4 regions of the Paenibacillus sp. FSL R5-0636 genome follow, and region 3 is predicted to be linked to each of the others. Evidence: a T-box and tRNA genes for the amino acid it is inferred to sense, from the RefSeq annotation. Region 3 holds a T-box; the other regions hold tRNA genes.
What was found. The T-box of region 3 lies ahead of MKX34_RS28565 (glutamine--tRNA ligase/YqeY domain fusion protein). A T-box ahead of a tRNA ligase gene usually reads a tRNA of that ligase, here a tRNA-Gln.
Positions count from the first base shown of each region.

Region 1: it encodes a tRNA-Gln, which carries the amino acid that the T-box ahead of MKX34_RS28565 (glutamine--tRNA ligase/YqeY domain fusion protein) is inferred to sense. The anticodon was not compared.
Region 2: it encodes a tRNA-Gln, which carries the amino acid that the T-box ahead of MKX34_RS28565 (glutamine--tRNA ligase/YqeY domain fusion protein) is inferred to sense. The anticodon was not compared.
Region 4: it encodes a tRNA-Gln, which carries the amino acid that the T-box ahead of MKX34_RS28565 (glutamine--tRNA ligase/YqeY domain fusion protein) is inferred to sense. The anticodon was not compared.

Region 1 is NZ_CP150232.1:963,994-971,648, forward strand. It holds rRNA gene MKX34_RS04110 (23S ribosomal RNA) at 1-2,156, shown strand, start outside; rRNA gene rrf (5S ribosomal RNA) at 2,231-2,347, shown strand; tRNA gene MKX34_RS04120 (tRNA-Ile) at 2,405-2,481, shown strand; tRNA gene MKX34_RS04125 (tRNA-Asn) at 2,485-2,560, shown strand; tRNA gene MKX34_RS04130 (tRNA-Ser) at 2,566-2,658, shown strand; tRNA gene MKX34_RS04135 (tRNA-Glu) at 2,675-2,746, shown strand; tRNA gene MKX34_RS04140 (tRNA-Val) at 2,753-2,828, shown strand; tRNA gene MKX34_RS04145 (tRNA-Met) at 2,844-2,920, shown strand; tRNA gene MKX34_RS04150 (tRNA-Met) at 2,992-3,068, shown strand; tRNA gene MKX34_RS04155 (tRNA-Asp) at 3,094-3,171, shown strand; tRNA gene MKX34_RS04160 (tRNA-Gln) at 3,188-3,262, shown strand; tRNA gene MKX34_RS04165 (tRNA-Lys) at 3,270-3,345, shown strand; tRNA gene MKX34_RS04170 (tRNA-Leu) at 3,361-3,445, shown strand; tRNA gene MKX34_RS04175 (tRNA-Gly) at 3,453-3,527, shown strand; tRNA gene MKX34_RS04180 (tRNA-Arg) at 3,538-3,614, shown strand; tRNA gene MKX34_RS04185 (tRNA-Pro) at 3,646-3,719, shown strand; tRNA gene MKX34_RS04190 (tRNA-Gly) at 3,732-3,802, shown strand; gene MKX34_RS04195 (GreA/GreB family elongation factor) at 3,942-4,397, opposite strand; gene MKX34_RS04200 (sporulation protein Cse60) at 4,794-4,988, shown strand; gene katA (catalase KatA) at 5,140-6,597, opposite strand; gene glgP (alpha-glucan family phosphorylase) at 6,860-7,655, opposite strand, start outside.
Region 2 is NZ_CP150232.1:6,382,826-6,390,480, forward strand. It holds gene MKX34_RS29145 (ImmA/IrrE family metallo-endopeptidase) at 1-313, shown strand, start outside; tRNA gene MKX34_RS29150 (tRNA-Pro) at 414-487, opposite strand; tRNA gene MKX34_RS29155 (tRNA-Gly) at 502-575, opposite strand; tRNA gene MKX34_RS29160 (tRNA-Pro) at 587-660, opposite strand; tRNA gene MKX34_RS29165 (tRNA-Arg) at 693-769, opposite strand; tRNA gene MKX34_RS29170 (tRNA-Gly) at 777-851, opposite strand; tRNA gene MKX34_RS29175 (tRNA-Leu) at 858-941, opposite strand; tRNA gene MKX34_RS29180 (tRNA-Lys) at 958-1,030, opposite strand; tRNA gene MKX34_RS29185 (tRNA-Gln) at 1,036-1,110, opposite strand; tRNA gene MKX34_RS29190 (tRNA-Val) at 1,154-1,229, opposite strand; tRNA gene MKX34_RS29195 (tRNA-Glu) at 1,270-1,344, opposite strand; tRNA gene MKX34_RS29200 (tRNA-Thr) at 1,356-1,431, opposite strand; tRNA gene MKX34_RS29205 (tRNA-Asn) at 1,433-1,508, opposite strand; rRNA gene rrf (5S ribosomal RNA) at 1,515-1,631, opposite strand; rRNA gene MKX34_RS29215 (23S ribosomal RNA) at 1,706-4,632, opposite strand; tRNA gene MKX34_RS29220 (tRNA-Ala) at 4,772-4,847, opposite strand; tRNA gene MKX34_RS29225 (tRNA-Ile) at 4,872-4,948, opposite strand; rRNA gene rrf (5S ribosomal RNA) at 4,995-5,111, opposite strand; rRNA gene MKX34_RS29235 (16S ribosomal RNA) at 5,236-6,793, opposite strand; gene MKX34_RS29240 (hypothetical protein) at 7,154-7,384, opposite strand; gene MKX34_RS29245 (stage II sporulation protein M) at 7,637-7,655, opposite strand, start outside.
Region 3 is NZ_CP150232.1:6,254,500-6,262,154, forward strand. It holds gene MKX34_RS28550 (TIR domain-containing protein) at 1-974, opposite strand, end outside; gene MKX34_RS28555 (N-acetylmuramoyl-L-alanine amidase) at 1,124-2,281, shown strand; gene MKX34_RS28560 (Nramp family divalent metal transporter) at 2,377-3,669, opposite strand; gene MKX34_RS28565 (glutamine--tRNA ligase/YqeY domain fusion protein) at 3,876-5,555, opposite strand; T-box leader at 5,637-5,897, opposite strand; gene MKX34_RS28570 (SAM-dependent methyltransferase) at 5,943-7,499, opposite strand; gene MKX34_RS28575 (copper amine oxidase N-terminal domain-containing protein) at 7,555-7,655, opposite strand, start outside.
Region 4 is NZ_CP150232.1:6,131,876-6,139,530, reverse strand. It holds rRNA gene MKX34_RS28045 (23S ribosomal RNA) at 1-973, shown strand, start outside; tRNA gene MKX34_RS28040 (tRNA-Asn) at 1,035-1,110, shown strand; tRNA gene MKX34_RS28035 (tRNA-Ser) at 1,114-1,206, shown strand; tRNA gene MKX34_RS28030 (tRNA-Glu) at 1,225-1,299, shown strand; tRNA gene MKX34_RS28025 (tRNA-Val) at 1,355-1,430, shown strand; tRNA gene MKX34_RS28020 (tRNA-Met) at 1,447-1,523, shown strand; tRNA gene MKX34_RS28015 (tRNA-Asp) at 1,549-1,626, shown strand; tRNA gene MKX34_RS28010 (tRNA-Phe) at 1,637-1,712, shown strand; tRNA gene MKX34_RS28005 (tRNA-Thr) at 1,741-1,816, shown strand; tRNA gene MKX34_RS28000 (tRNA-Tyr) at 1,822-1,907, shown strand; tRNA gene MKX34_RS27995 (tRNA-Trp) at 1,914-1,987, shown strand; tRNA gene MKX34_RS27990 (tRNA-His) at 2,011-2,086, shown strand; tRNA gene MKX34_RS27985 (tRNA-His) at 2,130-2,205, shown strand; tRNA gene MKX34_RS27980 (tRNA-Gln) at 2,225-2,299, shown strand; tRNA gene MKX34_RS27975 (tRNA-Gly) at 2,306-2,380, shown strand; tRNA gene MKX34_RS27970 (tRNA-Cys) at 2,391-2,464, shown strand; tRNA gene MKX34_RS27965 (tRNA-Leu) at 2,479-2,557, shown strand; gene MKX34_RS27960 (AraC family transcriptional regulator) at 2,695-3,450, opposite strand; gene MKX34_RS27955 (BMP family ABC transporter substrate-binding protein) at 3,780-4,919, shown strand; gene MKX34_RS27950 (ABC transporter ATP-binding protein) at 5,037-6,599, shown strand; gene MKX34_RS27945 (ABC transporter permease) at 6,592-7,638, shown strand; gene MKX34_RS27940 (ABC transporter permease) at 7,635-7,655, shown strand, end outside.

The sequences.
Region 1 (7,655 bases), 1.8 Mb from region 3:
CTGGAGGCCCGAACCCACGTACGTTGAAAAGTGCGGGGATGAGGTGGGGGTAGCGGAGAAATTCCAATCGAACTCGGAGATAGCTGGTTCTCCCCGAAATAGCTTTAGGGCTAGCCTCGGTATAAGAGTAGTGGAGGTAGAGCACTGATTGGGTGCGGGGTCCGCAAGGATTACCAAGCTCAGTCAAACTCCGAATGCCATATACTTATTGCCGGGAGTCAGACAGTGAGTGCTAAGATCCATTGTCAAAAGGGAAACAGCCCAGACCATCAGCTAAGGTCCCCAAGTGTGTGTTAAGTGGGAAAGGATGTGGAGTTGCACAGACAACCAGGATGTTGGCTTAGAAGCAGCCACCATTGAAAGAGTGCGTAATAGCTCACTGGTCGAGTGACTCTGCGCCGAAAATGTAACGGGGCTAAACACACCACCGAAGCTATGGCTAGATACGTATGTATCTGGGGTAGGGGAGCGTTGTGTAGGGGTTGAAGGTGTACTGAAAAGAGCGCTGGACACTACACAAGTGAGAATGCCGGTATGAGTAACGAAAAGATCAGTGAGAATCTGATCCGCCGAAAGCCCAAGGTTTCCTGAGGAAGGCTCGTCCGCTCAGGGTAAGTCGGGACCTAAGGCGAGGCCGAAAGGCGTAGTCGAAGGACAACAGTTTGAAATTACTGTACCACCGTAATCCGCTATGAGCGATGGGGTGACGCAGGAGGGTAGTGACGCGGACTGATGGATGTCCGTCTAAGCAGTGAGGCTGATGTGTAGGCAAATCCGCACATCGTTAAGGCTAGGCTGTGATGGGGAGCGAAAATTATAGTAGCGAAGGTCATGATCTCACACTGCCAAGAAAAGCCTCTAGCCAGGAGAAGGTGCCCGTACCGCAAACCGACACAGGTAGGCGAGAAGAGAATTCTAAGGCGCGCGGAAGAACTCTCGTTAAGGAACTCGGCAAAATGACCCCGTAACTTCGGGAGAAGGGGTGCCCCGGTAGTGTGAATAGCACGAGGGGGCCGCAGTGAAAAGGCCCAAGCGACTGTTTAGCAAAAACACAGGTCTGTGCGAAGCCGCAAGGCGAAGTATACGGGCTGACGCCTGCCCGGTGCTGGAAGGTTAAGGGGAGTGGTTAGGGGTAACCCGAAGCTATGAACCGAAGCCCCAGTAAACGGCGGCCGTAACTATAACGGTCCTAAGGTAGCGAAATTCCTTGTCAGGTAAATTCTGACCCGCACGAATGGCGTAACGACTTGGGCGCTGTCTCAACGAGAGATCCGGTGAAATTTTAATACCTGTGAAGATGCAGGTTACCCGCGACAAGACGGAAAGACCCCATGGAGCTTTACTGCAGCTTGATATTGAATTTGGGTACGATCTGTACAGGATAGGTGGGAGCCGTAGAAATCGGAGCGCAAGCTTCGGTGGAGGCGCCGTTGGGATACCACCCTGATCGTATCTAGGTTCTAACCTAGTACCCTTACCGGGTACGGGGACCGTGTCAGGCGGGCAGTTTGACTGGGGCGGTCGCCTCCTAAAGAGTAACGGAGGCGTTCCAAGGTTCCCTCAGAATGGTTGGAAATCATTCGCAGAGTGCAAAGGCATAAGGGAGCTTGACTGCGAGACCTACAAGTCGAGCAGGGACGAAAGTCGGACTTAGTGATCCGGTGGTACCGCATGGAAGGGCCATCGCTCAACGGATAAAAGCTACCCTGGGGATAACAGGCTTATCTCCCCCAAGAGTCCACATCGACGGGGAGGTTTGGCACCTCGATGTCGGCTCATCGCATCCTGGGGCTGAAGTAGGTCCCAAGGGTTGGGCTGTTCGCCCATTAAAGCGGTACGCGAGCTGGGTTCAGAACGTCGTGAGACAGTTCGGTCCCTATCTGTCGTGGGCGCAGGAAATTTGAGAGGAGCTGTCCTTAGTACGAGAGGACCGGGATGGACGTACCGCTGGTGCACCAGTTGTTCCGCCAGGAGCATGGCTGGGTAGCTACGTACGGACGGGATAAGCGCTGAAAGCATCTAAGCGTGAAGCCCCCCTCAAGATGAGATTTCCCAATTAGTAAGACCCCTTGAAGACGACGAGGTAGATAGGTTGGAGGTGGAAGTGCAGCAATGCATGGAGCTGACCAATACTAATCGGTCGAGGGCTTATCCAATATTTAGAATGCAGATTCGTTTCGGATTCAGTTTTCAGACGATTAAGCCTGAGCATTTACGCTGTAAATGCCCGTTTGGTGGCGATAGCGGAGGGGTTCCACACGTACCCATCCCGAACACGACCGTTAAGCCCTCCAGCGCCGATGGTACTTGGACCGAAGGGTCCTGGGAGAGTAGGACGCCGCCAAGCGGACAACCACATTACCCGTGGTATTTTTTTTGCCCTTAATATTAATATGTCTTAGAAGGGCCTTTAGCTCAGCTGGTTAGAGCGCACCCCTGATAAGGGTGAGGTCGGTGGTTCGAGTCCACTAAGGCCCACCATATTCCCTGATAGCTCAGTTGGTAGAGCACTCGACTGTTAATCGAGTTGTCACAGGTTCGAGTCCTGTTCGGGGAGCCATTTATGGAGAGGTGTCCGAGTTTGGCCGAAGGAGCACGATTGGAAATCGTGTAGGCGCCACAAGCGTCTCGAGGGTTCGAATCCCTCTCTCTCCGCCATAAAAATTATTAGCATGGCCCGTTGGTCAAGGGGTTAAGACACCTCCCTTTCACGGAGGTAACATGGGTTCGAATCCCATACGGGTCATATCATGGAGGCTTAGCTCAGCTGGGAGAGCATCTGCCTTACAAGCAGAGGGTCGGGGGTTCGATCCCCTCAGCCTCCACCATATTATTTTCACTGACGCGGGGTGGAGCAGCCCGGTAGCTCGTCGGGCTCATAACCCGAAGGTCGCAGGTTCAAGTCCTGCCCCCGCAACCAATTTACTCTTATACATTATGTTTAGGGATAAGCTGGTATGGTGAAAATGAATAGTATATACTTATTAATGACGCGGGGTGGAGCAGCCCGGTAGCTCGTCGGGCTCATAACCCGAAGGCCGCAGGTTCAAATCCTGCCCCCGCAACCAATTTACACTTATGCATTATGTCTATGGAACCGTGGTGTAGTTGGCCTAACATGCCTGCCTGTCACGCAGGAGATCGCGGGTTCGAATCCCGTCGGTTCCGCCATTTAGTTAATTATTATTGGGGATTAGCCAAGCGGTAAGGCAACGGACTTTGACTCCGTCATGCATAGGTTCAAATCCTATATCCCCAGCCATTTATGAGAGCCATTAGCTCAGTTGGTAGAGCACCTGACTTTTAATCAGGGTGTCGAAGGTTCGAGTCCTTCATGGCTCACCATTTTCTTTAAAGTGTGCGCGTGTGGCGGAATTGGCAGACGCACCAGACTTAGGATCTGGCGTTTCACGACGTGGGGGTTCGAGTCCCTTCACGCGCACCATGTTTTTGCGGACGTGGCTCAGCGGTAGAGCATCGCCTTGCCAAGGCGAGGGTCGCGGGTTCGATTCCCGTCGTCCGCTCCATATAGATTTTGCGCCCTTAGCTCAGCTGGATAGAGCGTTTGACTACGAATCAAAAGGCCGGGAGTTCGAATCTCTCAGGGCGCGCCATTTTATTACTAAGCAGTTATAGTATTGTTAACGGGATGTAGCTCAGCTTGGTAGAGCACCTGGTTTGGGACCAGGGGGTCGCATGTTCAAATCGTGTCATCCCGATTTTATACCTTTGCGGGTGTAGTTCAATGGTAGAACTTCAGCCTTCCAAGCTGATAGCGTGGGTTCGATTCCCATCACCCGCTTATAATGAGAAACACCTGCCGGTATTAGGCGGGTGTTTTTTTGATTGGACATATCTTACGGAGACTTAAATAATAGAAACGCCCCCCTCCTTAATATAGGAAAGGGACGCTGCTGTAGTGGGTTTATAAGGGATCGTCCTTATATAAGAACGCCTACCTCACCATTATTCACGAACTTAATACTTTCGATCTTCACCTCTAGTTGACCTGAAGGAATCGCTAGCTGACAAGTACTGCCGAGCTCAGCCAGCAGCAACTGCATGCCTATAGGTGACAACATAGAAATCTTGTTATCGTTAGGTTCTGCTTGGTTAGGAAATACGATGGTATAGATATCTGTAGTATTATCGTCCAAGTAACGAAGCTGCAACTGGCTTCCGATAAAGACCTGAGAATTTAAATCTTCACCATTAAACTCAGTTAGTAATTGTTCCAGCTCGGAGCAATAACGGGACAACAGCGTTTCAGCATTGCTTCTATCCTTGCTTCGTACCGGAAAGTATTGATTTAGAAATGCGATTTTTTCCTCATCAAAATAAATAAGCTGCTGAAGCAGCTGTGTCCGTGAGCCTTCATAGATAAGACTATGGTTCATAGTAGATTTCACCCCCTCTAAGTAGCACATTCCTTGTAAACTTGTTATGGTGTGTTGCCATCTTAAAATCCCTCCTATACAAATAGAGGTCCCCCAATGGAGACCTTCTGATCAGTATACCAGCTTCTATTTGTAAATCCAATCCATTTTAAAAGGGGAATTAAAACCTTCTAAATATTGTAATGAAAACCTTTGACTATTACATACTTGGGTGCTATGATAGGCTGATGCATAGGCATTTCGTAGAAAACTGCGAAATGCCTATACTATATTTTGAAGATATTTTTACATTAATTGTTACCTGGGGAGTGATACGCCATGTACATTTCGTTGAGTTCACATATAGATTCCAGAACTATAAAATAACTACTTAATTTATTAAAGGAGGAGATCAGGATGATTCAAGTTAAAGAGTTTGTAGATGCTGATAATTCTTATGCAGAGAATAAAGCTAATGAGTTCCTGGCAGGACTACGGGAGGAACAGATTGTGAATATCTGTTACGGTTCGGTAGTTAAATCATCACGTGATGGGGCAGAGCACCAAAGAACCACTATACTGGTCGTGTATAAGACAAATGAAAGGCAATAACTGGAACACGTTTTTTTCATGTCTATCCATTGTCTCTACGCTGTGCGTTGTGATTGTCATCATTTATTATGTTTTCAGCTAATTAGTAAAAAGAGGACCTTTCCCATCTACGGGCAAAGGTCCTCTTTAGTTTATAAGTGCATTTACAGTCTTACATTCCGTCTGGTACGGATAGACCCAAACCGGATGCGATACGCTGTCCCAAGTCTGGATCAGCCTTAAAGAAATGTTCAATCTGGCGACGTTTGATATCGTTACTTTCAACAGGAGTCATAGCGCCAACGATGTTTTGAACTAGACGGGTACGTTCTTCTTCAGACATTAGACGGTACAAGTCACCTGGTTGTGTATAGTGATCGTCACTATTGTAGGCGACACTATCCGCATATCCGGAGACTTCGAACGGCGATGTTTTATGCTGCGGTGATTCTTTTGGTCCCCCTAAGCTGTTAGGCTCGTAATAGGCTCCGGAACCGCCATTGTTGCCCAAGGCCATGCCACCATCACGTTGATAGTTCTTCACTTCTACTTTTGGACGGTTGATAGGCAGGCTGTTGTGGTTAGGGCCAACCCGGTGGCGGTGTGCATCACCATACGCGAACAGACGGCCTTGTAGCAATTTATCCGGCGAAGCTTCAATACCAGGAACGAAAGAGCCGGGAGAGAATGTGACTTGTTCTACTTCAGCGAAGTAGTTCTCCGGATTGCGATCCAATACCATACGGCCAACCTCGATTAACGGATAATCTTTTTGTGACCAGACCTTTGTTACATCAAATGGATCAAAACGGTAAGTCTTCGCATCCTCGATCGGCATAATTTGCACGTAGAGCTTCCAAGCAGGGAAATCTCCTTTATCAATAGCATTGAACAAGTCTTCTGTATGATAATCCGGGTTTTCCCCAGCGATTTTGGAAGCAAGGTCTGCATCTAGATTCTTAATGCCTTGTTCTGTTTTGAAATGGTATTTCACCCAGACTGTATTACCCTCGGCATTTACCCACTTGAAGGTATGGCTACCAAACCCATGCATATGTCTCAGCGTAGCTGGAATTCCGCGATCCGACATCAAAATCGTTACCTGATGCAGAGATTCAGGCGATAAAGACCAGAAGTCCCATACAGCATTCGGGTTCTTCAGATGTGTCTGTGGATCACGTTTCTGTGTATGAATAAAGTCCGGGAATTTAATCGCATCACGAACGAAGAATACAGGCGTATTGTTACCTACGAGATCATAGTTTCCTTCTTCAGTATAGAACTTCACGGCAAAACCACGAGGGTCGCGTACGGTATCAGCAGAACCTAATTCACCAGCTACAGTAGAAAAACGAATGAACAACGGTGTACGTTTGCCTACTTCAGACAAAAAGTTAGCTTTTGTGTATTGGGTCAGATCTTTTGTAACTTCAAAATACCCGTGAGCGCCAGCACCTTTAGCATGAACGACACGTTCAGGAACACGTTCTCTGTTAAAGTGGGCTAATTTCTCAAGCAGATGGACATCTTGCAGCAAAGTGGGACCGCGGTCACCGGCTGTCATTGAATTCTGATTGTCGCCTACTGGAGCACCCCAGCTGGTTGTAAGATTATTATTATTGGAGCTCATTAATAGAATCACCTCATGAGATTTGATTTTAGATTTAGTATAAGTTCTATATTAATGTTTTTTAAAGAAATTGCAACACTTTTTAAATAATTGGCACATTACAATATGTGGGAATCGTCATTACATCGTTGGCACATTCAGATATATATGATAGACAAAGTGATTAATTGCTTAGCAGAATTAAAAAAGAAACAGCGCATCCCTACCATGACTGGAGGGGTGCGCTGCATTTTTTGATATAGAAGATATTCGGTTCTTGTACTTAGGCTTTAATGTACATTCTGTTGTAATATTCATCTAGCATTCTTTTGGTGGCAAACTCCGTACGGGTGGTTTCGATACTCTTTTTCATCATTTGCACCCATTGTTTACGATTCTCGTAAAAGGTTGGGAGCACACGTTTCAATAAGGTGTCGTACAGTGCATCACTATCATGCTTATCCAGCACCTCAAAGTCTGTAGTTTCGAAGCCGTCTCCAATCTGCCAGCCATTCTCACCATCGATGCAGGCTTCCGGCCACCAGCCATCCAGAATAGAACAGTTCAATACACCGTTCATAGCTGCTTTCATCCCGGAGGTGCCGCTGGCTTCCAATGGTCTACGTGGATTGTTGAGCCAAATATCGGCACCGCGCGTCAGCTGGGCGCCAATCGTCATATCGTAATTCTCGAGGAACACCACACTCTTTGGATACTTTTTCATCATCGCTACTAGGTTGCTGACGATTTTTTTACCGTTATCATCGAGTGGGTGCGCTTTGCCGGAGAATACAATTTGTATCTTTCCAGACTCCAGATAAGGTTCGATAATTTCTGGCTGCGAGAAGATCAGGTCGCTTCGTTTATATGGAGCTGCTCTGCGTGAGAAGCCAATGAGTAGATTGTCAGCATTTAAGCTAATGCCGGAACGTTCTTTGATGAACTGGATCAGTTCTCCCTTGATCTCTTTATGCACTGCCCATAAGTCGCCATCTTGTTCGTAGGCTTGCGTCATTCTTTCATCTACCCAGGTAGGAGTATGGATGGCATTAGTAATGCCTATAATTTCTGATCTTCCG
Region 2 (7,655 bases), 130 kb from region 3:
GACTGGCACAAAGGGATTATATTATCGAAAACTAAGAAGAAGGTTTATCGTCATTCATAATGAGTTGCCTGTAGAATGGCAGCGCTTCGTTTGTGCGCATGAATTAGGGCATGATCGGCTTCACAAGGGGATCAATCGCTTTTTTCTGGAGGAAAGCTCCTATTTCTCTCCTGGGAAGCTTGAACGTCAAGCTAATGTCTTTGCTGTAAAATTACTTTCTTCGGGCAGAAGCCCCGAACAAGAGGAATCATGGAGAAACTATTATCTACGGATTGGAATTCCACCGGAAGTCCGATTTTTTTTGGAGGAATAATAGAACATACGTTCTTCGACTGTATTTATATGTTTATTCAATACATAACAAAAAAGCCCTTACCGAAGTAAGAGCTTTTGAGCAGCGATTAAGCTGAGTATCGGGATGACACGATTTGAACATGCGACCCCCTGGTCCCAAACCAGGTGCTCTACCAAGCTGAGCTACATCCCGTTACTATAAAATTATGGAGCGGGTGATGGGAATCGAACCCACGCTATCAGCTTGGAAGGCTGAAGTTCTACCATTGAACTACACCCGCAAAGGTGAAAATCGGGATGACACGATTTGAACATGCGACCCCCTGGTCCCAAACCAGGTGCTCTACCAAGCTGAGCTACATCCCGTTATAAATACTATAATTGCTTAATAATAAAAATGGCGCGCCCTGAGAGATTCGAACTCCCGGCCTTTTGATTCGTAGTCAAACGCTCTATCCAGCTGAGCTAAGGGCGCAAAATTATGGAGCGGACGACGGGAATCGAACCCGCGACCCTCGCCTTGGCAAGGCGATGCTCTACCGCTGAGCCACGTCCGCAATAAGTGGTGCGCGTGAAGGGACTTGAACCCCCACGTCGTGAAACGCCAGATCCTAAGTCTGGTGCGTCTGCCATTCCGCCACACGCGCATGATAATAATAAAAGTGAGCCATGAAGGACTCGAACCTTCGACACCCTGATTAAAAGTCAGGTGCTCTACCAACTGAGCTAATGGCTCGCACTTGGCTGGGGATATAGGATTCGAACCTATGAGTGACGGAGTCAAAGTCCGTTGCCTTACCGCTTGGCTAATCCCCATTGATGGTACCTCTATGTTGCCCATAATCTCTTAGGAAGATTATGGTGGAGGCTGAGGGGATCGAACCCCCGACCCTCTGCTTGTAAGGCAGATGCTCTCCCAGCTGAGCTAAGCCTCCATATCTATGGGACCCTCTAAGGGTAAGTACAAGTAAAAGTTGGTGACCCGTATGGGATTCGAACCCATGTTACCTCCGTGAAAGGGAGGTGTCTTAACCCCTTGACCAACGGGCCTTGCAAATCTGTGGAGCTCTCAACCGGATTCGAACCGGTGACCTCTTCCTTACCATGGAAGCACTCTACCTGCTGAGCTATGAGAGCATGGCTCCCCGAACAGGACTCGAACCTGTGACAACTCGATTAACAGTCGAGTGCTCTACCAACTGAGCTATCAGGGAATATCCGCTTGGCAACGTCCTACTCTCCCAGGACCCTTCGGTCCAAGTACCATCGGCGCTGGAGGGCTTAACGGTCGTGTTCGGGATGGGTACGCGTGGAACCCCTCCGCTATCGCCACCAAACGGGCATTTACAGCGTAAATGCTCAGGCTTAATCGCCTGAAAACTGAATCCGAAACGAATTTGCATTCTAAGTATAGGATAAGCCCTCGACCGATTAGTATTGGTCAGCTCCATGCATTGCTGCACTTCCACCTCCAACCTATCTACCTCGTCGTCTTCAAGGGGTCTTACTAATTGGGAAATCTCATCTTGAGGGGGGCTTCACGCTTAGATGCTTTCAGCGCTTATCCCGTCCGTACGTAGCTACCCAGCCATGCTCCTGGCGGAACAACTGGTGCACCAGCGGTACGTCCATCCCGGTCCTCTCGTACTAAGGACAGCTCCTCTCAAATTTCCTGCGCCCACGACAGATAGGGACCGAACTGTCTCACGACGTTCTGAACCCAGCTCGCGTACCGCTTTAATGGGCGAACAGCCCAACCCTTGGGACCTACTTCAGCCCCAGGATGCGATGAGCCGACATCGAGGTGCCAAACCTCCCCGTCGATGTGGACTCTTGGGGGAGATAAGCCTGTTATCCCCAGGGTAGCTTTTATCCGTTGAGCGATGGCCCTTCCATGCGGTACCACCGGATCACTAAGTCCGACTTTCGTCCCTGCTCGACTTGTAGGTCTCGCAGTCAAGCTCCCTTATGCCTTTGCACTCTGCGAATGATTTCCAACCATTCTGAGGGAACCTTGGAACGCCTCCGTTACTCTTTAGGAGGCGACCGCCCCAGTCAAACTGCCCGCCTGACACGGTCCCCGTACCCGGTAAGGGTACTAGGTTAGAACCTAGATACGATCAGGGTGGTATCCCAACGGCGCCTCCACCGAAGCTTGCGCTCCGATTTCTACGGCTCCCACCTATCCTGTACAGATCGTACCCAAATTCAATATCAAGCTGCAGTAAAGCTCCATGGGGTCTTTCCGTCTTGTCGCGGGTAACCTGCATCTTCACAGGTATTAAAATTTCACCGGATCTCTCGTTGAGACAGCGCCCAAGTCGTTACGCCATTCGTGCGGGTCAGAATTTACCTGACAAGGAATTTCGCTACCTTAGGACCGTTATAGTTACGGCCGCCGTTTACTGGGGCTTCGGTTCATAGCTTCGGGTTACCCCTAACCACTCCCCTTAACCTTCCAGCACCGGGCAGGCGTCAGCCCGTATACTTCGCCTTGCGGCTTCGCACAGACCTGTGTTTTTGCTAAACAGTCGCTTGGGCCTTTTCACTGCGGCCCCCTCGTGCTATTCACACTACCGGGGCACCCCTTCTCCCGAAGTTACGGGGTCATTTTGCCGAGTTCCTTAACGAGAGTTCTTCCGCGCGCCTTAGAATTCTCTTCTCGCCTACCTGTGTCGGTTTGCGGTACGGGCACCTTCTCCTGGCTAGAGGCTTTTCTTGGCAGTGTGAGATCATGACCTTCGCTACTACAATTTTCGCTCCCCATCACAGCCCAGCCTTAATGATGTGCGGATTTGCCTACACATCAGCCTCACTGCTTAGACGGACATCCATCAGTCCGCGTCACTACCCTCCTGCGTCACCCCATCGCTCATAGCGGATTACGGTGGTACAGTAATTTCAAACTGTTGTCCTTCGACTACGCCTTTCGGCCTCGCCTTAGGTCCCGACTTACCCTGAGCGGACGAGCCTTCCTCAGGAAACCTTGGGCTTTCGGCGGATCAGATTCTCACTGATCTTTTCGTTACTCATACCGGCATTCTCACTTGTGTAGTGTCCAGCGCTCTTTTCAGTACACCTTCAACCCCTACACAACGCTCCCCTACCCCAGATACATACGTATCTAGCCATAGCTTCGGTGGTGTGTTTAGCCCCGTTACATTTTCGGCGCAGAGTCACTCGACCAGTGAGCTATTACGCACTCTTTCAATGGTGGCTGCTTCTAAGCCAACATCCTGGTTGTCTGTGCAACTCCACATCCTTTCCCACTTAACACACACTTGGGGACCTTAGCTGATGGTCTGGGCTGTTTCCCTTTTGACAATGGATCTTAGCACTCACTGTCTGACTCCCGGCAATAAGTATATGGCATTCGGAGTTTGACTGAGCTTGGTAATCCTTGCGGACCCCGCACCCAATCAGTGCTCTACCTCCACTACTCTTATACCGAGGCTAGCCCTAAAGCTATTTCGGGGAGAACCAGCTATCTCCGAGTTCGATTGGAATTTCTCCGCTACCCCCACCTCATCCCCGCACTTTTCAACGTACGTGGGTTCGGGCCTCCAGTGCGTGTTACCGCACCTTCACCCTGGACAGGGGTAGATCACACGGTTTCGGGTCTACGTCCACATACTCAATCGCCCTATTCAGACTCGCTTTCGCTGCGGCTCCACCTTCTCGGCTTAACCTTGCATGTTAAACGTAACTCGCCGGTTCATTCTACAAAAGGCACGCCATCACCCATAGATCGGGCTCTGACTTTTTGTAAGCACACGGTTTCAGGTTCTATTTCACTCCCCTTCCGGGGTGCTTTTCACCTTTCCCTCACGGTACTGTTTCACTATCGGTCGCCAGGTAGTATTTAGCCTTAGCAGATGGTCCTGCTGGATTCATACGGGGTTTCACGTGCCCCGCACTACTCGGGATCCGTCTCGGAGAGAATACAGTTTAGGTTACAGGGCTTTTACCTCTATCGCGGGCCTTTCCAGACCTCTTCACCTACCATATTCCTTTGTAACTCCATGTGAGACGTCCCACAACCCCTAAGAGCAAGCTCTTAGGTTTAGGCTGTTCCGCGTTCGCTCGCCGCTACTGACGGAATCACTATTGTTTTCTCTTCCTCAGGGTACTTAGATGTTTCAGTTCCCCTGGTCTGCCTCTACACACCCTATGTATTCAGGTATGAGTAACTGCGAATTACCACAGCTGGGTTTCCCCATTCGGACACCCCCGGATCAAAGCTTGCTTACAGCTCCCCGAGGCAGTTTCGTTGTTCGCCACGTCCTTCGTCGGCTCCTGGCGCCTAGGCATCCTCCGTGTGCTCTTATTAGCTTAACCTTGATTCTTCCGAAGAAAAATCTCACTAATAACATTTACTTGTTTGCACAAGTTGCTAAAAGATGTTCTAAAACGCAAATTCGTTTCGGTATCCAGTTTTCAAGGATCAAGTTAAAAAAGTTATTCATTTAAAAATTTATGGTGGAGCCAAGCGGGATCGAACCGCTGACCTCCTGCTTGCAAGGCAGGCGCTCTCCCAGCTGAGCTATGGCCCCATAAAATCACTCTATAATGTTATATGGTGGGCCTTGGTGGACTCGAACCACCGACCTCACCCTTATCAGAGGTGCGCTCTAACCAACTGAGCTAAAAGCCCATATAACATATATAACATTGTGAATCAACCAATGAATTGGTTGTCCGCTTGGCAACGTCCTACTCTCCCAGGACCCTTCGGTCCAAGTACCATCGGCGCTGGAGGGCTTAACGGTCGTGTTCGGGATGGGTACGTGTGGAACCCCTCCGCTATCGCCACCAAACGCATGCGAAAGAGACTTGCTCTTTCAAAACTGAACACGAGTGAGTGTTCGAACCCGAAGGTTCTATTATGGAAGCTTAGCTTCCGATTTGAATGTCCTCATTGCAGAAGACGATTCTCCATAGAAAGGAGGTGATCCAGCCGCACCTTCCGATACGGCTACCTTGTTACGACTTCACCCCAATCATCTACCCCACCTTCGGCGGCTGGCTCCCTTGCGGGTTACCCCACCGACTTCGGGTGTTGTAAACTCTCGTGGTGTGACGGGCGGTGTGTACAAGACCCGGGAACGTATTCACCGCGGCATGCTGATCCGCGATTACTAGCAATTCCGACTTCATGCAGGCGAGTTGCAGCCTGCAATCCGAACTGAGACCGGCTTTGATGGGATTGGCTCCACCTCGCGGCTTCGCTTCCCGTTGTACCGGCCATTGTAGTACGTGTGTAGCCCAGGTCATAAGGGGCATGATGATTTGACGTCATCCCCACCTTCCTCCGGTTTGTCACCGGCAGTCACTCTAGAGTGCCCAGCATTACCTGCTGGCAACTAAAGTTAAGGGTTGCGCTCGTTGCGGGACTTAACCCAACATCTCACGACACGAGCTGACGACAACCATGCACCACCTGTCTCCTCTGTCCCGAAGGCCGCTGCTATCTCTAGCAGATTCAGAGGGATGTCAAGACCTGGTAAGGTTCTTCGCGTTGCTTCGAATTAAACCACATACTCCACTGCTTGTGCGGGTCCCCGTCAATTCCTTTGAGTTTCAGTCTTGCGACCGTACTCCCCAGGCGGAGTGCTTACTGTGTTAACTTCGGCACCAAGGGTATCGAAACCCCTAACACCTAGCACTCATCGTTTACGGCGTGGACTACCAGGGTATCTAATCCTGTTTGCTCCCCACGCTTTCGCGCCTCAGCGTCAGTTACAGCCCAGAAAGTCGCCTTCGCCACTGGTGTTCCTCCACATATCTACGCATTTCACCGCTACACGTGGAATTCCACTTTCCTCTTCTGTACTCAAGCCACCCAGTTTCCAGTGCGACCTCAGGTTGAGCCCAAGGTTTAAACACCAGACTTAAATAGCCGCCTGCGCGCGCTTTACGCCCAATAATTCCGGACAACGCTTGCCCCCTACGTATTACCGCGGCTGCTGGCACGTAGTTAGCCGGGGCTTTCTTCTCAGGTACCGTCACTCCGGTAGCAGTTACTCTACCGGACGTTCTTCCCTGGCAACAGAGCTTTACGATCCGAAAACCTTCATCACTCACGCGGCGTTGCTCCGTCAGGCTTTCGCCCATTGCGGAAGATTCCCTACTGCTGCCTCCCGTAGGAGTCTGGGCCGTGTCTCAGTCCCAGTGTGGCCGTTCACCCTCTCAGGTCGGCTACGCATCGTCGCCTTGGTGGGCCGTTACCCCACCAACTAGCTAATGCGCCGCAGGCCCATCCCTCAGTGACAGATTGCTCCGTCTTTCATTCTTCTCTCAGGAGAAAAAAGAAATTATCCGGTATTAGCTACCGTTTCCGGTAGTTATCCCAGTCTGAAGGGCAGGTTGCCTACGTGTTACTCACCCGTCCGCCGCTAAGTTATTTTGAAAGCAAGCTTTCAAAATAACTCCGCTCGACTTGCATGTATTAGGCACGCCGCCAGCGTTCGTCCTGAGCCAGGATCAAACTCTCCAATTAGTATTGAAAAGAGCGAAATGCTCATTTTGAAACATCTGACGAGAAAATTAATTCTCTAATTTTGGACCTCACTTGCGTGATTTCCTACTCACTCGTTGTTCAGTTTTCAAAGATCAATGTCTCTCATTTCGTCGTCGTTGTTTATCAGCGGCGACCTTTATAATATATCACAGTGTTAAGCTGTTTGGCAAGTCTTTTTTTTGAAAAATCTTTTTTTTCAATTTTTCTTGCCTTCCGCTTCCCTTTTACACAAGCAAAAGGAGCGCGAGATATAATTTATCATGAGCACTCCTTTTTAGTCAAGCTATTTTATTAAATAATCTGAAAACTTTATAAAACTGTAGCAATTCTCGTATATCTTCAGTGTTTATACTGAGAAGAACGTCCACCCCATGCATACTTGGAAAGCTCTTTCTGAGGAGCGAAGCGAGCATACATCCGGAATACAGTCTTATATCTATTAGCGATGGCGTGCCTGATATTTTGGTCCAAGCGCTGATCACTCAAATCTAACAGCATCTCATCTAGTTCTTTTCTCAAAACATAATCCAGTTCCTTGCATTCCTTTTCGTTAAACAACATTCCCAACATATGCTTGGCCTCCTTCATGAAGTTGCAATTAACACCTTCTCTAAACCCCCAAAACCTTTTTGCATAATCAGTAAGTACATCTCATGGAGAAAGCTGCCTTAAGATCCTCTTACACTAGATTAACCGGAGTCCTCTTTTTATAACCATAATTATTAAAAATTCCCTTTATGGTTTCGTGTCGATTATATACTCCTTACCTTTAGGCAATCCTTGGATGAACGCCCTTAATGTTATGCTCTATTCCCGGAAGTTTTATGATAAAAGTGAAAAA
Region 3 (7,655 bases):
GTACGGAATAAATCCTGATTATTCCCAACTACCGCCTTAAGATCATCTGCAGATAATCCATCACTTCCTGAGAAATGAACGGAAAGAACATACTTCTTACCTAGAGGATAGCATAGGATATATACCTCTGCAACTTCCGTGCGTTGAAAAAAAGTCCATTTACTCGATAAAAATGCATCTACCACACTAGGCTGCTTCTCATTCCCTTTCGTTACAGACAAGGGATAGGAGTGACCGCGTCCGACATTCCCCCCCACCTGAACTAGTTGTTCCTTCGCTTGTGCCTGCCAGATGGCTGCACCGATTACACGACAATGCTTCGGAGGTAAAAAGGAATTGCGTATCGCCTCACTAAGTGCGTGATACTTCTCTCCATTCTCGGAGATGGTCACATTACTATTATATTGCCAAAAAAAATGAAGGATACTTTCCTTGCGCCTTAAATCCATCTTTAGCTGCTCTAAATCTTTAAGCGGGTCACGGAATCTTCCACGCTCTTGAATACTATCAATAATCTTACCACAGCTCACATCCACAGCAGCCGTAGGATTATCGTGATGCACTTCATACTCTAACGATGTAATTCCTGCTAAATCAGATAGCAGATGATATTCTTCTACATTTTCTCCAGGGATCAGATCATCACGCGCAGTTACCTGATCAGGTACTAGACAAAAAACACGGCTGCGCCGCAATCTAGCCCAAAACAAACCCATTTCAAACCCCGTATTATCTCGGGTCACATAATAATATTTACCACGTATTTTGGCGACATCATCTGGCGAGAACACAAATACGGCAAAATCGCTCTCATCCAAATTTCTCTCCAACGCCTCCATGGTGTATTCATTCGCACGAAAAGCGTTGGCATACCAAGGATGCACTTCAGCATCCCTCTTCAGCTGCTCATGAATCGCTCTTGCATAACGTATAGACTCCCTGGAAGATCCAATGAATAGCTTTGGTTTAGTCACGGCAATGCTCCTTCATCCTCTTTCCCGATATGTAATAATTATACAAGTCTTTAGACCACCAGAAAAGAGGCCTTATTCTCAAAAAATATTATTCTAAACCTCGTAAATTGGGTAAGGAATTACGACTACTCTCAAAAAGCGAGGATACTATGAACAAAATGATAGGTGTCACCCTGCTCACAGCTTGCCTTTTGGGTATAGCAGCGCCACAGTCTGCTGAAGCAAAGACAGCAGCAGGAAGTTATACCGCACAGGTATATGCGAGTTCTTTAAATGTACGCGATGAACCGGCTAAGAATGCAACTGTTGTAGGATCAATTAAGAATGGGGCTCGGGTTACTGTGACTGATGAGCAGCACGGATGGTTAAAGGTTAAGGCGGGGAGCACCTCTGGCTGGGTAGCGGGTTATTACCTAAAAAAGGTGAACAGCAACTCCCTGCAATCCAGCGCTTCTGGAACGTCTATTGCTACTAAAACCAATACTGCCTCGTCAACATCAGCCAATGCTTCTAGTAGAACTTCAAAGGCTACAGTCACGGCTGATTCTCTACGCATCCGAAGTGGCCCAGGAACACAATATAAGGTGCTCGGTTCTTTAAAAGCCAAGGATACAGTCACTCTCCTTCTTCATCAGAACGGCTGGGCTCGAATTCGCACAGCCAGCGGTGAAACTGGTTGGGTGGCAGAGCAATATATCCGAAGCGGAAGCACACCAAGCAGTACAAGCAGCATAAGCAGCATAAGCACCGTCCAGCATAAAGGCGGACTACGAGGAAAGCTGATCGTCATCGATCCTGGTCATGGCGGCAGTGATCCGGGCATGCTCGGCACTACATATAACACCATGGAAAAGGATTTGAATCTGCACACTGCACTTTATGTCCGGGATGCTCTTGTTGCTAAAGGAGCACGGGTAGAGATGACTCGCACCCGAGACGATCAAAAGCCCACGTTAGCACGTCGTGTTCAGATGAGCCAAGCCTTGCGTGCTGACGCTTTTGTAAGCGTTCATTATAATTCTTCACCTAAAAATGTGTCCGGAACGTTGACCTTCTTTTATTCAGAAGCGGATGATTTGAAGCTCGCGCGGGCGATTGAGACCCGGCTGGGGCAAGGCATCGGTCTGAAGAGCAACGGGTTGTCCTTTGGCGATTATCACATCCTAAGGGAGAATCGGATTCCAGCTACCTTGGTCGAGCTTGGATTCCTTACCAATCCTATAGACGAGTCCATTGTCCGCAAGACCTCCTATCAGAAAAAAGCAGCTAAAGCCATCGCCGAAGGCGTAGCAGATTATTTTAAATAACTGGCTGGAACAACACTCCAAAAAAAAGCCCGACCCATGTATCTCTCAGGTATGATCTGAGGAGATTTGTGGGTCGGGCTCTTTTGACTGCTTCCTTATACGAGCATTTGATAGACCAAGAACAAGTTCAACGATACAACCAGACCGGAGATAATCCAGCCCAGAGTGGCTGTCATTTTGCGGTTCACTAACCCGCCCATAATCTGGCGGTTGCTTGTAAACACAACCAGTGGAATCAACGCGAACGCAATCCCAAAGGACAAAATCACTTGACTTATTACGAGTGCCTTCGTTGGATTCACACCAAAACCAATGATCGCTAGTGGGGGAATGATGGTAATCGCACGGCGCAAGTACAGGTTAATTCTTTTGTTGATGAAGCCTTGCATAACCACATCACCAGCCATAGTTCCTACGGAGGAACTCGACAGTCCCGCAATGAGGAGTCCTAACCCAAACGAGATTGCCGTTACTGGTCCAGCTAAGTGACCAAATTGTTGAAACGCGACATCCAGATCCTCAACCACGAGACCATTTTTGAAAAACAATGCCGCAGAGACAATAACCATAGCCATATTTACTGCACCTGCGATAATCATCGCAATTATAATATCTATAAATTCCAGTTTGAAAATCTGTTTTTTCTCCGATTCATTCACCCCGACGATACGGTTCTGTGTAAGTGATGAATGCAGGTAAATCGCATGTGGCATCACTGTTGCACCTAGTATTCCTGCGGCCAACAGGATGCTGTCCACCCCTTCAAACTTCGGTGTAAACATGCCTACAGCAACAGCTCCCATATCTGGTTTAGCTACAATAACTTGAAAAGCGAAGGCTAATACGACTATAAGAATCATTGCGGCAATCCCTGCCTCAAGGGAGCGGTATCCCCGGCGTTGCAGCTCTAAGATAGCAAATGAACCCACCGCAGTAATCAGTGCTGCTGGCAGCATGGGAATATCAAATAAGAGATATAATCCTAATGCCGCCCCGATAAACTCTGCCAGATCCGTAGCTATAATCACCAGTTCACTTTGAATCCATAAGAAGATAGATACACTCTTCGGAAAACGATCATGAGCGATCTCAGGCAAGTTCTTGCCTGTCGCAATCCCCAGCTTGGCGGATAACGCTTGGATTAATACAGCCATTAGATTCGAGGCTACGATCACCCACAATAAAAGATATCCATATTTGGAGCCTGCCGTAATATTGGTGGCAAAATTACCCGGATCCAGATAAGCAACTGCAGCGATAAAAGCTGGGCCTAGGAAAGGAAGTAATCGTTTAATCCCTTTGATCTCCCCGTTAAGTACGGCTTGTGCTGAAACAGAGTTCTTATGTTGTTTTATATGTGGTTGTTCTACTAAAGTTTGTTCGAGCATTTCGATTCCTCCTCTTGCCCTGAAAAAGTTGTCTATATACACGAAAGTTTCCCCTGTGCAACTTATATTTAAAGTATATGCTTATTTCTGAAAAATGTAAATATGTTTCATATGGAATTTTCATTTGCTTATAATACTTATGACCAATAACAAAAAAAGCTAGACGATGATCAGAAATTACCCGATCTTCGCCTAGCTTAAGCTGCTTATGAATTTTTCTTCCATGTGTCCTTCAGCGGTACTATCCGATTCAGCACCAGCTTATCTGCCGTGGTGTACTTCGTATCCACACAGAAAAATCCATGCCGGATCAATTGAAATTTATCTTCTGGCGTTGCGTTGCCCATCGATGGCTCCAGCAAACAATCCTTCAGGATCGTCAAGGAATCCGGATTAAGATACGCGTCCCAGCGCTCACCGTCTTCTTTAGGACCGTCGTTATCTTTCAGCAGCCGCTCATATAGATGAACATCAGCTTTGATAGCATGATCTGCCGATACCCAGTGAATGGTTGCCTTAACCTTCCGTTCATTAAACCCGCTTCCGCTCTTCGTTCTCGGATCATAGGTGCAGCGAAGCTCTAGGATTTCTCCGGTAACTTCGTCCTTGATTACTTCGTTGCATTTAATGAAATAAGCACCCTTTAGCCTTACCTCGTTCCCCATAGTCAGCCTGTGATAACCTTTTGGCGGCTCCTCCATGAAATCTTCTTGTTCAATATAAAGGGTTCGTGAAAAAGGAACCTCTCTTTCCCCAAGTGACTTATCTTCACTGTTATTCTCAATCGTCAGCCCTTCATTATGATCCTCAGGATAATTAGTAATGACCACTTTTAAAGGCTTAAGAACAGCCATCACACTTGGAACCTTTGCCTTCAAATCTTGTCTAAGCGCATGCTCTAACATGGCAATATCCACAATGGTGCTATTTCTGACAAATCCAATTTCCTTCACAAAATTCCGGATACTCTCCGGTGTAAAACCTCTTCTGCGTAAACCGCGAAGCGTAGGAAGTCTTGGGTCATCCCAACCGTCCACATAATGGCCTGTAACCAGCTGTCTGATATACCGTTTACTCGTCACAACTCCGGTGATGTTCACCCGTCCAAACTCTCTTTGCTTGGGAGCCTCAGGGGTATCCAGCTCATTCAGTACCCACTCATAGAGCGGCCGATGATCCTTAAATTCAATCGAGCATAAGGAATACGTAATCCCTTCGATAGCATCTTGTATAGGATGGGCAAAATCATACATCGGATAGATACACCATTCGTTACCCGTTCTATAATGCTCCGCATGAATGATTCTGTAAATCACCGGATCACGTAAGTTGATATTAGGTGAGCTCATATCTATTTTAGCCCGCAACACTCTGGCTCCCGTCGGATAAACTCCATCTTTCATCTCCGTAAATAACCACAAATTCTCTTCAACAGAACGCTCCCGGAATGGGCTGTTTTTTCCCGGCTCCGTAAGTGTCCCTCTATAAGCCGTCACCTCTTCAGGTGATAAATCACAGACATAAGCCTTTCCTTTTCGGATTAACGTAACTGCGCTATTGTATATTTTCTCAGAATAATCTGATCCATAAAAAATATGGTCCGGTGGATAGCCCATCCATTGAATATCTTCGATGATGGCATTTACATACTCCAGATCCTCTTTTAAAGGATTGGTGTCATCAAAGCGCAAATGGAACTTCCCGCCATACTTTTTCGCAGTCGTATAGTTCGTGTGAATAGCATACGCACTGCCAATATGCAGATACCCGTTAGGCTCAGGTGGAAATCTCGTGCAAATATCTCTACTGTAAGTCCCTGCTCCCAGCTCTTCTTGAATCAATCTGTCGATGTAGCTCTCTGCTAATACTTCCGGTTCCTCGTTCATTGGTGTTACCTCCTGTTTATAAGTGATATCCGCCTGCTTAATCTGCAAAATAAAAAGAACCTCACCTCCAAGACTTATGGTCTTGGGGACGAAATTCTCGCGGTACCACCCCAGGTTCATTAATATGTCACCATATTAATCTCATCAAGTACGGCAAAACATCTTACGCAGTGCTTATACTCTAGCTCTATAACAGGAGCTCCCGTCATACCATCCCCTTAGTCCGGTTCCGATATGCCGCTCAGAGGCTTGTTTCGATAAAATCCCCCTTACCCTGTTCTCATCATCCAGGGCTCTCTGTGAAGGAATGATTTCATGTACTCTTCTCGTCATCGCGTTTGATTATTTTGTATAGGATACCAAAAAGATAACCCTATGTAAATGTGCTTATTCTTCGTTCAGCGCCGTTAGAAGCTCCAATACTACTTCATTGTCAGGCTCTGCAGACAAAGCTCTACGCGCGTATTCCAATGCAGCAGCTTCAGCTCCTAGCTCGTAGTTACAAATTGCCATGCTATAAAGCACTGATGCCAATGGTTCTTCCGTGCTCTCATGCATGGAGCGTTCTAAGTAACCCAATGCTTCCGCAAATTTATCCATTTCGTACAGCAGCAACCCCGCATCTAGCGACAGATCATAACTCTGTTCCATCGGATAATAGCCAGTCCACATCAACTGTATACCTCGCTGTAGATCCAGCATTTCTTCATCACTGGCACCCAGCAGCAGCTCCGAAATTTGTTCAGCGCTATGGATAAACCATTCAGCATCATACCCACCCAAACGCCAAAAGGCCAAAATTTGCTGCAGCCCCATCGTATCTAATTGCTGATCCATCCATTCCTTCATACTAAAGAAATCATCCGGGCCAAAACGTTCTATAAACCGCTTGTAACCCAGCCGAGTGTTTGTATAGCTCAGCGGTGTTGGAAGCATAAGAATACAGCCGATGTTCAGGTTTTTATAGTGATGACTGGTGAATATTGAATGCGCCCCTTTTTGTTTCAGCATATGCTCTATCGCATGATAATTCGCGGTCAAAGAGAAGCTTCCGTGATGAATCAGCAATGGAGGTTCTGCAAATTCCCAGTTCTCTAAGCGATGGTCTCCCTTATCCGCTGTAAGCAGCACGAATCCCTCTGTAGAGAGCCGCGCAAGCCGCTCCAGACAAGTAAGCCCCACCACCGGAAAGAGTATATGTGAATCCTCCAGCTTCTGCTGATAAAGCGCTATAACGTCATGATAGGGATAAGTCTCCTCTTCATAACTAGCCGCACGCCGATAATGGTACTGCGGGATGATTTTGCCGAGCGCATCGGAGGGGTTATCCGGATCAACTTCCGCCGAATACTGGATCGAAACCTCACATTCATATATTTTTCCTTCATCCACATAAATTAATTCTTGCGGAATGCTGTCAAAAAAATAATTTGCCACAATCACCAATGGCTGCTGTAAATCACCAGGCCGAATGCTGAGCTTAGCGTGTACTAAATGTAGTTCTACATCCTGCACAGCATCAAAACGAGCGAAGTCCAAAATACCCTGCTCTACGTAAGGAAGTAGGCTCGGGTGCTGCTGCCAACTGGATATATTTTTGGAAGGCAAATCACTCATCACATAACGAAAAGGAGGAAGAGGAATATCTGCGTAGTCTACGATTTCACACAACTTTTTAAGCACATGGAACGCTAACCGGCCTGCTCCCGCTCCAAGTTCTAGAATCGTAACGGTCTCTGAGAGATGCCCTTGTCCAGCCCGGTCTTGCAGGAATCCAAAGATCATCTCTGCGTATGCTGTTGCAATCATAGGGTTACTCGTGATGTACTGCGGGACCTGATCATTATTCCAAGCCTTTAATCCCTGCTCTTCATAATATGTTCGTTGCAATTCCCAAATCGGTGCTTCGCTGAAGCGATATTGCTGTTCTTTGTTACCTGTCATCTGTTTCTTTACCCGCTCTCTGTCTAGCTTGTTTGAATAATCTATAGCAATTGCCTTATTGCGCTCTAAATGTGCGTGACCTGAAAATGACGTATTCAGCCTCTGTTGGAATGGAAACGGAAAATGATAATAATGCCGCCTTAGAGGTTAACGAAT
Region 4 (7,655 bases), 120 kb from region 3:
ACGGTCCTAAGGTAGCGAAATTCCTTGTCAGGTAAATTCTGACCCGCACGAATGGCGTAACGACTTGGGCGCTGTCTCAACGAGAGATCCGGTGAAATTTTAATACCTGTGAAGATGCAGGTTACCCGCGACAAGACGGAAAGACCCCATGGAGCTTTACTGCAGCTTGATATTGAATTTGGGTACGATCTGTACAGGATAGGTGGGAGCCGTAGAAATCGGAGCGCAAGCTTCGGTGGAGGCGCCGTTGGGATACCACCCTGATCGTATCTAGGTTCTAACCTAGTACCCTTACCGGGTACGGGGACCGTGTCAGGCGGGCAGTTTGACTGGGGCGGTCGCCTCCTAAAGAGTAACGGAGGCGTTCCAAGGTTCCCTCAGAATGGTTGGAAATCATTCGCAGAGTGCAAAGGCATAAGGGAGCTTGACTGCGAGACCTACAAGTCGAGCAGGGACGAAAGTCGGACTTAGTGATCCGGTGGTACCGCATGGAAGGGCCATCGCTCAACGGATAAAAGCTACCCTGGGGATAACAGGCTTATCTCCCCCAAGAGTCCACATCGACGGGGAGGTTTGGCACCTCGATGTCGGCTCATCGCATCCTGGGGCTGAAGTAGGTCCCAAGGGTTGGGCTGTTCGCCCATTAAAGCGGTACGCGAGCTGGGTTCAGAACGTCGTGAGACAGTTCGGTCCCTATCTGTCGTGGGCGCAGGAAATTTGAGAGGAGCTGTCCTTAGTACGAGAGGACCGGGATGGACGTACCGCTGGTGCACCAGTTGTTCCGCCAGGAGCATGGCTGGGTAGCTACGTACGGACGGGATAAGCGCTGAAAGCATCTAAGCGTGAAGCCCCCCTCAAGATGAGATTTCCCAATTAGTAAGACCCCTTGAAGACGACGAGGTAGATAGGTTGGAGGTGGAAGTGCAGCAATGCATGGAGCTGACCAATACTAATCGGTCGAGGGCTTATCCTATACTTAGAATGCAGATTCGTTTCGGATTCAGTTTTCAGGCGATTAAGCCTGGTATGAATATTCCCTGATAGCTCAGTTGGTAGAGCACTCGACTGTTAATCGAGTTGTCACAGGTTCGAGTCCTGTTCGGGGAGCCATATGGAGAGGTGTCCGAGTTTGGCCGAAGGAGCACGATTGGAAATCGTGTAGGCGCCACAAGCGTCTCGAGGGTTCGAATCCCTCTCTCTCCGCCACAAATTTTTAATTAGTATGGCCCGTTGGTCAAGGGGTTAAGACACCTCCCTTTCACGGAGGTAACATGGGTTCGAATCCCATACGGGTCACCAAATTTTCACTTGATTTATCCTAGTGGACTTTGGTACAATAACAATTGTTGTTTATGGAGGCTTAGCTCAGCTGGGAGAGCATCTGCCTTACAAGCAGAGGGTCGGGGGTTCGATCCCCTCAGCCTCCACCATAACATATTTTACTGGCGCGGGGTGGAGCAGCCCGGTAGCTCGTCGGGCTCATAACCCGAAGGCCGCAGGTTCAAATCCTGCCCCCGCAACCAATTAACTTAAGCAATTATATCTTTTGGAACCGTGGTGTAGTTGGCCTAACATGCCTGCCTGTCACGCAGGAGATCGCGGGTTCGAATCCCGTCGGTTCCGCCATTTTCATCATGGCTCGGTAGCTCAGTCGGTAGAGCAGAGGACTGAAAATCCTCGTGTCGGCGGTTCGATTCCGTCCCGAGCCACCATTTATCATCACAAAAGAATGAGTGCCATGCCGGTGTAGCTCAATTGGTAGAGCAACTGACTTGTAATCAGTAGGTTGGGGGTTCAAGTCCTCTCGCCGGCACCATCCTTGGAGGATTAGCGAAGTGGCCAAACGCATCAGACTGTAAATCTGCTCACGTAAGTGTTCGGTGGTTCGAATCCATCATCCTCCACCAGTTTTTAGGGGCATAGTTTAAAGGTAGAACAACGGTCTCCAAAACCGTTGGTGTGGGTTCAATTCCTGCTGCCCCTGCCAAGTTCTTTCTAAAGTTTAATATGGCGGCCGTGGCGAAGGGGTTAACGCACCGGATTGTGGTTCCGGCATTCGTGGGTTCGAGACCCATCGGCCGCCCCATTTTCTTTAAAATGAATAATGGCAACAATATCAACTTAATATGGCGACTGTGGCGAAGGGGTTAACGCACCGGATTGTGGTTCCGGCATTCGTGGGTTCGAGACCCATCAGTCGCCCCATTTTACTTTAAAATGTTATTGGGGATTAGCCAAGCGGTAAGGCAACGGACTTTGACTCCGTCACTCATAGGTTCGAATCCTATATCCCCAGCCATTTTATGCGGACGTGGCTCAGCGGTAGAGCATCGCCTTGCCAAGGCGAGGGTCGCGGGTTCGATTCCCGTCGTCCGCTCCAAAATTTACATGGCGCCATAGCCAAGTGGTAAGGCAAAGCTCTGCAAAAGCTTTATCCCCAGTTCAAATCTGGGTGGCGCCTCCATTTAGTTCATATGTGCCGGCGTGGCGGAATGGCAGACGCGCTCGACTCAAAATCGAGTGGGAAACCGTGGAGGTTCGAGTCCTCTCGCCGGTATCTTAAAAAGGTTAGTAAGAATGCTTTTATAAGCAATCTTACTAACCTTTTTTCTTTATGTTCTTAGTTTTACAGGATTAAGCCGTTGAATAGAGGAGTTTCTCTATTTCAACGGCTTTTTTTAATCTGATTAGTGATTAACCTGATTGATTATTAATGCGGAATGCTCGCGGGGTATGACCTATTTCTCGTTTAAACATATTGCAGAATTGGGCATCGTTCACAAAACCTGCAGCAGCAGATACTTCAGAGATTTGCATCTGAGTATGACGTAATAGAGATTTTGCATAATCCAGGCGTTTTAACAGCAAATACCGCAGGGGTGAAGACCCGAACCGTTCTTTAAATAGATGGCGAAAACGATCGTAGCTATATCCGGACATTTCTGATAGTGTTTCGACGGACAATTTATGGCGATAATGCTCATTCATATAATTAAGGACATATTGTACTCGGTCTTCTGTTGGGGATTGATATCCAGAGGCACTAAGAAGCCTCATAAGATGGACGGTAATCTCGCTCATTTGTAGGTTTAGAAGCTCAGAGAATCCGTCTTGCTTGCGTGTAAACTCTGCTTTCATTCGCAGCAGGATTTGAAGAACGGTCTTATCTTTATCATCTTCATATACGCCGAGCAGATTACTCATATTAGGGTGTTCCGAGTGGAAGCCTACAAATAATACATTTGCATCCTCACGGTGGTGCTCGTCATGTTTATGATTGGGTGGCACAAGCGCGAAAGAAGAGGAGCGAAAATGGTAACTTCGTGGGCCAACATTGGTTGTCCCTACCCCCTGTAAATAATAGACCAGTTCGTAGCATTCATGCTGGTGTGGAGGGATATAAGTATTTAGCTCATGTGTGGCACTTACAATATATAGAACACGATCCATGATGATCCTCCAATACTTATGTTTTAGCCGAATCGTACAAAACTATGACCGAAATCATATAATTATTTTTAATAATATTTGTTATGATCGTATCAATAAATCCGAAAGTTCGCAACCTGACTGGCCATCTCGTTCGGAAATAAAGCGGATTATTAATAATAATGGTATTTTTATTGCTATTTTTGAGCCTAAACGTTAAATTTATTACTTTTAATGATACTTTATTTGGAAAAAAGAGAATTTCCATTTGAACCGTGAATTATACAATGGGTGAAGATGGGGATTCTGCCGGATTACTAACCAACTAAAATTAGGGGTGGAATAGAGTAATGAATAAAAAAGTTCTTTCTTTGTTGTTATTAATGGTGATGGTTCTGGTCACAGCATGTGGGAATAACACGTCCAATAACGGTTCTTCTGCGAATACTGGATCAAACGCTGCTGAGGGTGGAGAAACAGGTTCAGGGGATAAACTCAAGGTTGTATTGCTGATTCCGGGGACACTTGGGGATAAATCATTTTTTGACTCCGCTAATAACGGCTTGCAAAAGGTTAAGGATGAACTAGGTGCAGTAACAAAGGTTGTTGAAATGGGCGTTGATAAAACGAAATGGGAGCCTACATTTAACGATATCGCTTCCGAGGATTGGGATGTAATTATTTCTGGCGGTTCTGAAATTACAGAGATGTTTAATGCAACGGCAGAATTGTATCCAGACAAAAAATTCATTAATTATGATACCGACATCGATGAAGCACCAGATAACATGTACAACATGTCTTATGCGACAAATGAAGTATCTTTCTTGGCAGGTGCCGTAGCAGCATTAGCTACACAATCGGATATGCCGAATGCTACCCCTGAGAATGTGATTGGGTTTGTGGGCGGTATGGATATTCCGGGGATTAATGCTTTCTTGGTCGGCTACATTCAAGGTGCTCAGTACGTTGATCCTGATGTAAAAGTGGCTGTGTCGTACGCTGGTGATTTTGTTAACCCGGCAAAAGGTAAGGAGCTGTCTCTAATTCAATATAACTCCGGTGTGGATGTTATTTTTAACGTGGCTGGGGGTACAGGTCTTGGGATCTTTGACGCAGCTAAAGAGAAGAAAAAATATGCAATCGGTGTAGACTCCGATCAGGCAATGTTGATTAACGATACGGATAGTGAAAAAGCAAATCTAATCGTTACTTCATCTATTAAAAAGATTGATACGGCTATTCTAGGTGCAGTGAAGAGATTGCAAGAGGGAACGCTAGAAATGGGCAAACGTGATGTGTTGAGCTTTGTAGATGATGGTGTAGGTATTGCTGAGAATGATATTTATAAAAATGTATTCCCGGCTGATCTTCAGGCCAAGGTTGAAGAAGTGAAGCAAAAGCTGATCAATAAAGAAATTAAAGTGGATAATGCGATGGGGATGGAAACCGCAGAGGTAGAAGCTATTCGTAACGCAGTTAAGCCTTAAGCTTTAAATCTTAAGATCAGCTCTATAGAGATAAACCTACAGTTGGAGATTCTTCTAGTCAGGGGAATTCCAGCTGTATATTTTTGCAGACCTCCAAGTTGAAAGGCGTTGAGACCTATGTACAAAGCTCTGCTGGAAATGCGGGGAATTACCAAGGTATATCCCAATGGCGTCGTTGCAAATAAAGACGTGCATTTTTCTTTACGTGAGGGAGAAATACATGCGATTGCAGGTGAGAACGGTGCTGGTAAATCGACTTTAATGAAGATTATGTTCGGCATGGAAGAGCCAAGTGAAGGCGAGATCTATATCAAGGGTGAAAAAGTAAAGCTGCAATCCGCTCAGGACGCCATTGATAGAGGCATCGGCATGGTCCATCAGCATTTCATGTTGGTACCTTCTTTTACGGTGGCAGAGAATATGGTGCTGGGTATGGAGCCGCGCAGAGGAGTTGGCATTAATTATGCCGAGGCTGTGCGCATGACGGAAGAGACCGCAAGGAAATACAATCTGGCCGTGGATCCTAAAGCAAAAGTAGAGGATCTTACAGTTGGGATGAAGCAAAAGGTTGAGATTCTTAAGGCGCTGCTGCGTGGTGCGAAAATTCTGGTGCTTGATGAGCCGACTGCGGTGTTGACTCCACAGGAAACAGAGGAATTGTTCCGCGAGCTTAAGCAATTAAGGGAACAGGGTCATACGATAGTTTTTATTTCGCACAAATTAAAGGAAGTCAAAGCGATTTGCGACAGAATTACGATTATGCGCAGCGGCCGTAGTGAAGGTGTTTTTCAAACACAGGATGTGACAGAACAGGAAATCTCGCGACTAATGGTCGGCAGAGACGTCGTGCTGAAATATGACAAAGAGATTCTGGCTGTTAGTGAGCCAGTACTAACGGTGCAGGGACTCGGTGTGAATGATGCAGATGGCAAAGCATTATTGTCGGATATCAATTTTGCGGTACGTGGTGGGCAGATCGTTGGGATTGCTGGTGTAGAAGGCAACGGGCAGACACAGCTCATTGAAGCTCTTACAGGTAGCTTGAGAGGTGTCTCAAGTCAGGGCTCTGTACTAGTGAAGGGAAAGGATATCCGTGAATCGGATATTTTGGATATTCGTAAGCTAGGCGTTTCCTATATACCGGAGGATCGGATGCGGCAAGGGATCGCTAGTGAGGCAAGCATAGCTGATAATCTGCTATCTACTCAGTATCGTACAAAAGCAATGAATAAAGGTCTTTTTTTGAATGGCTCACGAATTGCCAAGCTAGCAGTATCCCTTGTAGAGGAATTTAAAGTCCGCTGTTCAGGACCTTCTCAGCCCATAGGAATGTTGTCAGGTGGTAACATGCAGAAGGTAGTCGTAGCTAGAGAGTGTTCGACTGAACCGCAGCTGCTTATTGCAGAACAGCCGACACGGGGTGTGGATATAGGCGCAGCCCAGTTCATACATCAAAAGTTGTTGGAATTACGTTCAGACGATTGCGCGATTTTGCTAGTGTCGGCAGATTTGAATGAGATCTTGGAGATCAGCGATAGTCTGTTAGTAATGTACGAGGGTAAGATTGTTGCCTTTTTCGAGGAGCCATCTAAGGTTAGTGAGGAAGAATTAGGTCTTTATATGCTGGGGATTCATCGACAGGACGAGGAGCACATCGGGAGGGCCGTAAATCATGTTTAAAGTTAAATATTTTGAGTACATTCGGACATCGGCGGTAATCGTTATTGCACTCGCTATTGCCTTTCTGATCATCTCTTTGGTCAGTAATCAGCCTGTGAAGACGATTGGTATATTCCTATTAGAGCCGTTATCCAGTAAAGGTCATATTGGTAATGTGATTGAGATGGCGATTCCGCTCATGTTCACTGGGTTGGCAGTATCCTTGTTGTTTCGAGCCAATATGTTCAACCTGGGAGCTGAAGGGATTTTCTATTTCTCCGGTGTTGTAACTTCCGTATTGGCTATTCATTTAACGTTGGACGGCTGGCTGCATCCGATGGTAGCTATTGCTGCAGGTTCAATTGTAGGAGCGTTGCTCTCGGCAATACCTGGTATTCTGAAGGCAAAATGGAATGCTAATGAGTTGGTTACATCCTTAATGTTCAATAATATTTTGTTCGGAGTAGGGCTATTCCTACTGAACTATCATCTACGTGATGCTAAAGCTTTTGCCAATGTATCCTACAAATTCGAGAAAACGGCACTGCTGAGTAAAATGGTCTCCGGCACCCGTATTCATACCGGTCTTATTATCGTTATCGTGCTTATTATTGCAGCTCATCTATTCCTATACAAAACGAAATGGGGATATGAGCTGCGCATGACAGGCATCAACCTGGACTTTGCCCGTTATTCCGGTATGAAGACAGCCAAGGTTATTATTCTCGTTCACTTGATTGCAGGTTTTATCGCAGGTATGGGGGGTTCCGTAGAAGTGCTGGGGATGTATAACCGTTTCCAATGGACGTCACTGCCTGGTTATGGTTTGGATGGTGCCCTTGTAGCGATGTTAGCCAAAAATAATCCGCTGTCCGTAATCGGCTCTGCATTGTTCCTAGCGTACATTCGAATTGGGGCTGACATGATGGCGCGTCTGTCTGATGTACCTTCAGAGATGATCTCAATTATACAGGCAATTATCATTCTTCTGATTTCGGCTGAGCAATTTCTGAAGTTCTGGAAAAATCGGATGCTCTTGAAGGAGGCGAAGGAAGCGTGAATAGTTTGTTTGATGTA